One region of the Pseudomonas baetica genome, then DNA from elsewhere that is predicted to be linked to it. Evidence: predicted binding sites of a transcription regulator. Region 1 holds the regulator's gene; the other holds the start of a gene.
The links. Region 1 encodes sigma-54, which starts transcription at its own class of promoters, with help from an activator protein. Its sites were predicted from a motif close to ANTGGCATNNANNTTGCTNT; they were not measured.

Region 1 (3,380 bases):
CGCTGCGCAAAACCGCGTCGTGCTGATCGACAAGGCCAAGGTTGTCGACAAGGACAACAACACCACCCAGGGCGAGAAAATCGTCTACGACACCGTGAAGAAGCTGGCCAGCGCCGGTCGCGCCACCGGCAGCAAGGTCACCGAAGCGCGTCCGCGCATCGACATGGTGATCCAGCCGAAGAAGAAAACCGACGAGAAAACCCAGTAATGGCAACTCTGAAAGCTCAGCACCTGGCCAAAGCCTATAAAAGCCGCCAGGTCGTGCGTGACGTCAGCCTGTCGATCGACAGCGGTCAGATCGTCGGCCTGCTCGGCCCTAACGGCGCCGGCAAGACCACCTGCTTCTACATGATCGTCGGCCTGGTGCAGGCCGATCAGGGCCGCGTGCTGATCGATGATCTGGACGTCAGCCATCAGCCGATGCACGGCCGCGCCAAGGCCGGTATCGGCTATCTGCCGCAAGAAGCGTCGATCTTCCGCAAACTGTCGGTGGCCGACAACATCATGGCCATCCTCGAGACCCGTCAGGAACTCGACAAGGCCGGTCGTCGCAAAGAGCTGGAAAGCCTGCTGCAGGAATTCCACATCAGCCACATCCGCGACAACCTCGGCATGAGCCTGTCCGGTGGCGAGCGCCGCCGGGTGGAAATTGCCCGCGCCCTGGCCACCGCACCGAAATTCATTCTGCTCGACGAACCGTTCGCCGGTGTCGACCCGATTTCGGTCGGCGACATCAAGCAGATCATCCACCACCTCAAAGCCAAAGGCATCGGCGTGCTGATCACCGATCACAACGTGCGTGAGACGCTGGACATCTGCGAAACCGCTTACATCGTCAACGACGGTCAACTGATCGCCGAAGGTGACTCCGCAACCATCCTCGCCAACGACCTGGTGAAGGAAGTGTATCTGGGCCACGAATTCCGCCTGTAAGCATATTGGTGCCGGGAGAGCCGCCCGGGCGCTGTATCGATTCAAGCAGAATTTAATACGCTTTAATTGTTACAGCGCTCTAGGCAAACACTTCAGTTTCAGGCATATAATTTGCTTAAGTTTGGCGCTTCGGCGCCCTGTAGTGGATGGCGCATGCGCGCCGGCGAATAAGGTGTTAAGCCCCTGCCATGAAACCATCGCTAGTCTTGAGAATGGGCCAGCAGCTGACGATGACACCGCAGCTGCAACAGGCCATCCGCCTGCTCCAATTGTCGACCCTGGATCTGCAACAGGAGATCCAGGAGGCTCTGGAATCCAATCCGATGCTCGAACGCCAAGAAGAAGGCGACGACTTCGACAACTCCGATCCACTGGCCGATAACGCCGAACAGAAGCCCAACACCGAGATTCAGGAACCGTCCTATCAGGAAGCCGCCCCGACGGTGGATAACCTTGAGGACGGCGAGTGGAACGAGCGCATCCCCAATGAGCTTCCGGTCGACACTGCCTGGGAAGACGTCTACCAGACCAGCGCCAGCAGCCTGCCCAGCAGCGATGACGACGAGTGGGACTTCACCACCCGCACTTCCGCCGGCGAAAGCCTGCAAAGTCACCTGCTGTGGCAATTGAACCTCGCGCCGATGTCCGACACCGATCGCCTGATCGCCGTGACCCTGATCGATTGCATCAACAATCAGGGTTACCTGGACGAAACACTCGACGAGATCCTTGAGGCGTTCGACCCGGAACTGGACATCGAACTGGACGAAATCGAAGCCGTCCTGCACCGCATCCAGCAATTCGAACCGGCCGGCATCGGCGCCCGCAACCTCAGCGAATGCCTGCGGCTGCAATTGCGTCAGCTATCGGCCAAGACCCCGTGGCTGGCTGAAGCCAAACGCCTGGTCAGCGATTACATCGACCTGCTCGGCAGCCGCGATTACAGCCAGTTGATGCGCCGCATGAAGCTCAAGGAAGACGAGTTGCGGCAGGTCATCGAACTGGTGCAGAGCCTCAACCCGCGTCCGGGCTCGCAAATCGAGTCCACTGAAGCTGAATACGTCGTACCTGACGTGATCGTGCGCAAGGACAACGAACGCTGGCTGGTCGAGCTCAATCAGGAGTCGGTGCCACGCCTGCGGGTCAACGCACAGTACGCAGGTTTCGTGCGCCGTGCCGATACCAGCGCCGATAACACTTTCATGCGCAATCAGTTGCAGGAAGCACGCTGGTTCATCAAGAGCCTGCAAAGCCGCAACGAAACCCTGATGAAAGTGGCCACGCAGATCGTCGAGCATCAGCGCGGCTTCCTGGAGTACGGCGACGAAGCGATGAAGCCTCTGGTTCTGCATGACATCGCCGAAGCCGTTGGCATGCACGAATCGACGATTTCACGGGTGACCACGCAGAAATTCATGCATACCCCGCGCGGTATCTATGAATTGAAATACTTTTTCTCCAGCCACGTCAGCACCTCCGAAGGCGGCGAATGCTCGTCCACGGCGATCCGCGCGATCATCAAAAAACTGGTTGCCGCGGAAAATCAGAAAAAGCCGTTGAGTGACAGCAAGATCGCTGGTTTACTGGAGGCACAAGGCATTCAGGTGGCTCGCCGCACCGTCGCCAAGTACCGCGAATCCCTCGGGATCGCGCCTTCGAGCGAACGCAAGCGGTTGATGTAAGCCACGTTACAGCGTTCCAGTGGCAGGCTATCCGGCCTGCCGCTTTATGCACTGGCAACGAAGGAGAAGCTGTATGCAAGTCAACATCAGTGGACACCAACTGGAAGTGACCGAACCTCTGCGCGCTTATATCGGCGAAAAACTCGAACGATTGGAGCGCCATTTCGACAAGATCACTAACGTGCAAGTCACGATGTGTGTCGAAAAACTGAAGCAGAAAATCGAAGCCACGCTGCATATTCCCGGCAATGAAGTCGTCGCCAACGCGGAACATACCGATATGTACGCGGCGATCGACTTATTAACCGACAAGCTGGATAAACAACTCAAAAAGCATAAGGAAAAGACCCAAAGCCTGCTCCAGGGCGCCACCGGTCGATAACCCCCCACTCCATGATCCGACTTGAAAATATCCTGACCCCCGGCCGTTCCCTGGTGAACGTGCCGGGCGGCAGTAAAAAGAAAGCCCTCGAACAAATTGCCAATCTCATCGCCCGCGAAGTGCCGGCGCTGGAAATGCAGGATGTCTTCGAGGCCCTGATCGCACGTGAGAAACTCGGCTCCACCGGTTTCGGCAACGGCATCGCCATTCCTCACTGCCGTCTGAAGGGATGCACTGAGCCTGTCAGCGCCTTGATGCACCTTGAAGCCCCTATCGACTTCGACGCTATCGACGGCGCTCCGGTTGATCTGTTGTTCGTCTTGCTGGTGCCGGAAGCGGCGACCGATGCGCACCTGGAATTGCTGCGCCAGATCGCCAGCATG
Region 2 (3,380 bases), 3.9 Mb from region 1:
GATAACGCGACATCCAATACAGATCCGAGGCAGTTCTACTTAACATGGCAAGCTTCCTTCAATCCTCGACCACCCAGGTGTCCTTGGTTCCGCCGCCTTGGGAGGAATTCACCACCAGGGAGCCTTCACGCAAAGCGACACGGGTCAAACCGCCCGGCACAACCCGGGTTTCACGACCGGACAAGACAAACGGACGCAGGTCGATATGGCGCGGCGCAATGCCGTTTTCGACAAACGTCGGACAGGTCGACAGCGACAGCGTTGGTTGCGCGATGTACGCGTGAGGCTTGGCTTTGATGCGCTCGCGGAAGGCATCGATTTCCGCGGTGGTCGCCGCCGGCCCCACCAGCATTCCGTAACCGCCGGAGCCCTGGGTTTCCTTGACCACCAGATCCGGAAGATTGGCCAATACATGGGAAAGTTCAGACGGATTGCGACACTGCCAGGTCGGCACGTTCTTGAGGATCGGTTCTTCGTCGAGATAGAAGCGGATCATGTCGGTGACAAACGGATAAACCGATTTGTCATCCGCCACCCCCGTGCCGATGGCATTGGCCAGCACCACGTTGCCGGAGCGATAGGACGACAGCAGGCCCGGTACGCCGAGCATCGAATCCGGATTGAACGCCAGCGGGTCGAGGAACGCGTCGTCGAGTCGGCGGTAGATCACGTCCACTGCTTTCGGGCCGTCGGTGGTGCGCATGAAGACTTTGTCGTCGCGCACGAACAGATCGGCGCCCTCCACCAGTTCAACGCCCATCTCCCGCGCCAGAAAGGCGTGTTCGAAGAACGCACTGTTGAAGCGCCCCGGCGTCAGCACCACGACACTTGGGTCGTCGATGGGGCTAGAGCTTTTCAGCGTGTCGAGCAGCAGGTTCGGGTAATGGTCGATCGGCGCGATACGCTGCGCGGAGAACAACTCCGGGAACAGGCGCATCATCATCTTGCGGTCTTCGAGCATGTAGCTCACGCCGCTCGGTGTGCGCAAGTTGTCTTCGAGCACGTAATAGGTGCCGTCGCTGTCGCGCACCAGATCGACGCCGGAGATGTGCGAATAGATATCGCGGTGCAGATCCAACCCTTGCATCGCCAACTGGTATTGCTCGTTGGCCAGCACCTGCTCGGCGGGAATGATCCCGGCCTTGATGATGCGCTGCTCGTGGTAAAGGTCGGCGAGGAACATGTTCAACGCCTTGACCCGCTGGATGCAGCCGCGCTCGACGATCCGCCATTCGCTGGCGGGGATGCTGCGCGGGATGGTGTCGAAAGGAATCAGGCGCTCTGTGCCCTGCTCGTCCCCATAAAGCGTGAACGTGATGCCGGCGCGATGGAACAGCAGATCAGCCTCACGGCGGCGCTGGGCCAGCAGCTCGTCAGGCGTGTCAGCCAACCACCGGGCAAACTCCCGGTAATGCGGGCGGACCTGGCCGCCGGCATCGTACATTTCATCAAAATAGGTGCGGATCATGCCGTACTCCTTGTCACCCGGACATACAGGCCTTCGCAAGGCCCGTGCCATCGGCATAAACGCTTTGATTTCAATCGGTTGGATATTCAAGCCGTGGCCGCCGCACCATTGCTGTGCGCCAAATGCCCCAACCTGATTGCCCCCGCCTCATTGCGACGCAGTGCAGGCGTCTATCACCAGCATAGTCAGAGTTGATTTCACTGCTGGTGGCTGGCTGCGCATAATCGGCGCATCCGCTGAAAAAACTTCCCCGGTGAAGCCTTCAGCTCAACTGATCCGGACTGCCTGAGCAGCCCTCAAAGCCTTAACCCTGACCGGTTTCCTCTCCTTATCGGTCTTCCCTTTTAGCCACCCTCTCCGGTGGCTTTTTTTTGCCTGATCGAAACTTTGTGAAATAAAAACGAAAAGATCGCAGCCTGCGGCAGCTCCTACAGGTGATCGTGTAGGAGCTGCCGCAGGCTGCGATCTTTTGATCTTTGAATAAACAGCGGCCAACCCGAGGGTCAGCCGTTGCCCAACTCTAAATGTGCATGAGATCAATTCAAACGATGGCGGTTGCGCACCTCCTGCTTGACGCCCCAGCCTTCGATGATGCCGCCCAACGGCTCGACCACGGCGGAAAAGCCCTGTTCGAAATCGCCGATATCGTCATAGGTCGCGTACATCACTTTGCTCAATTCCAGAGACCACGCACCATCGTCGCGCGCGCTGACCTGGGCATTGATGGATTCACCACGAAATTTGCCTGCCGCCCTGCGCGCCCGCTCCTCGTCCGGGAAAATGGCGTAGAACTCGATGGGATGGAACCGGGAAAAATCGAAACCGCCTTCTTTCATGCGGCGCAGAACAGTGCTGCTGATGTCTTCTTGATAGGCTGTGCTCATGAATCGTCCCCCTCGGATAGATGGATAGACTTTCCGTATTCCCGCCCCGGGCCTTTGGCCAAAGTACTACGGCAACGTCGTTGCACGCGGGAAACAAGCATGTAGCTGACAAGACCAGACCTTAGCGATCCGTTCGCTGATCTCGCTTGCAGAGTAGCCCCAAGTTAGAGCTGCTGCCAAGGCCTGGTGCTTCAAGTGACAGGAAGAATTTCAGATGGGGGTAATACTGCGGATTTCGATGCTGTTCTGGGTTTTCAGGCTTTTCGCCCCGGCGTCGGGAGTGCGCCCTTCCAGATCGTTCAGATCCAGTGCGGCGGCGACGGGCAGAAGCTTCGCCTTGATCAGTTGAGCGGCCTCATCGTCGCTAGGGCATTCCGCGCGCTCGAACACCTCATCGACAATTTCACCATGATCGTCCACGAAAGTGACTTTCCACTTTTGCATCGGTGCCTCCTCGATCAAACCCGCAAATGGGCTTACACCTAAATCGACTGGTGGGCCGAAAGTTGGTTCAAAAGGATTACAGCGCACGAAGATGAAAAAAACGACATCTACCGTGCGGCGCAAACAAATGTGGGAGCGGGCTTGCTCGCGAATGCGATTTGTCATCCAACAAATTTGTTGGCTGACAGTCCGCTTTCGCGAGCAAGCCCGCTCCCACAGGGGTTTGCAGTGTTCTTTTAGTCGTTGCTTGGCTTGTTGATCGCCTGCAGCACGTACTGCGGCAAGGCGAACGCACCGATGTGGATTTCCGGGTTGTAGTACTTGGTGACGATACCGCTGCCGATAAACCGCTGTTGCAGGGTTTCGCGGCTCAGCTTGCGGTACGCCGGGTTGGTCGAGCCCCAGGCGAAGGTCATCGAACCGCCGATGTAGGTCGGCACGGCGGCCTGATAGAAATGCCAGTCCGGGAACAGGCTGCGCAGGCGACCGGCGGTGGTTTTGACTTCGTCGATCTGCATGAACGGTGTGCCGTTCTGGGTCACGAGAATGCCGCCTTCGTTGAGGCAACGGTGGCAGGCCTGGTA

Region 2: a site for sigma-54 is predicted at 1,501-1,520, ahead of ATI02_RS29035 (circularly permuted type 2 ATP-grasp protein). Genes of this name have one in related genera too.

The regions. Positions count from the first base shown of each region.
Region 1 covers NZ_PHHE01000001.1:2,297,226-2,300,605, forward strand. The annotation lists gene lptA (lipopolysaccharide transport periplasmic protein LptA) at 1-208, shown strand, start outside; gene lptB (LPS export ABC transporter ATP-binding protein) at 208-933, shown strand; gene ATI02_RS10550 (RNA polymerase factor sigma-54) at 1,122-2,615, shown strand; gene hpf (ribosome hibernation-promoting factor, HPF/YfiA family) at 2,689-2,997, shown strand; gene ptsN (PTS IIA-like nitrogen regulatory protein PtsN) at 3,009-3,380, shown strand, end outside.
Region 2 covers NZ_PHHE01000001.1:6,244,960-6,248,339, reverse strand. The annotation lists partial or broken gene ATI02_RS29040 (alpha-E domain-containing protein) at 1-46, opposite strand, end outside; gene ATI02_RS29035 (circularly permuted type 2 ATP-grasp protein) at 59-1,468, opposite strand; gene ATI02_RS29030 (ribonuclease E inhibitor RraB) at 2,005-2,352, opposite strand; gene ATI02_RS29025 (hypothetical protein) at 2,563-2,796, opposite strand; gene speE (polyamine aminopropyltransferase) at 3,033-3,380, opposite strand, start outside.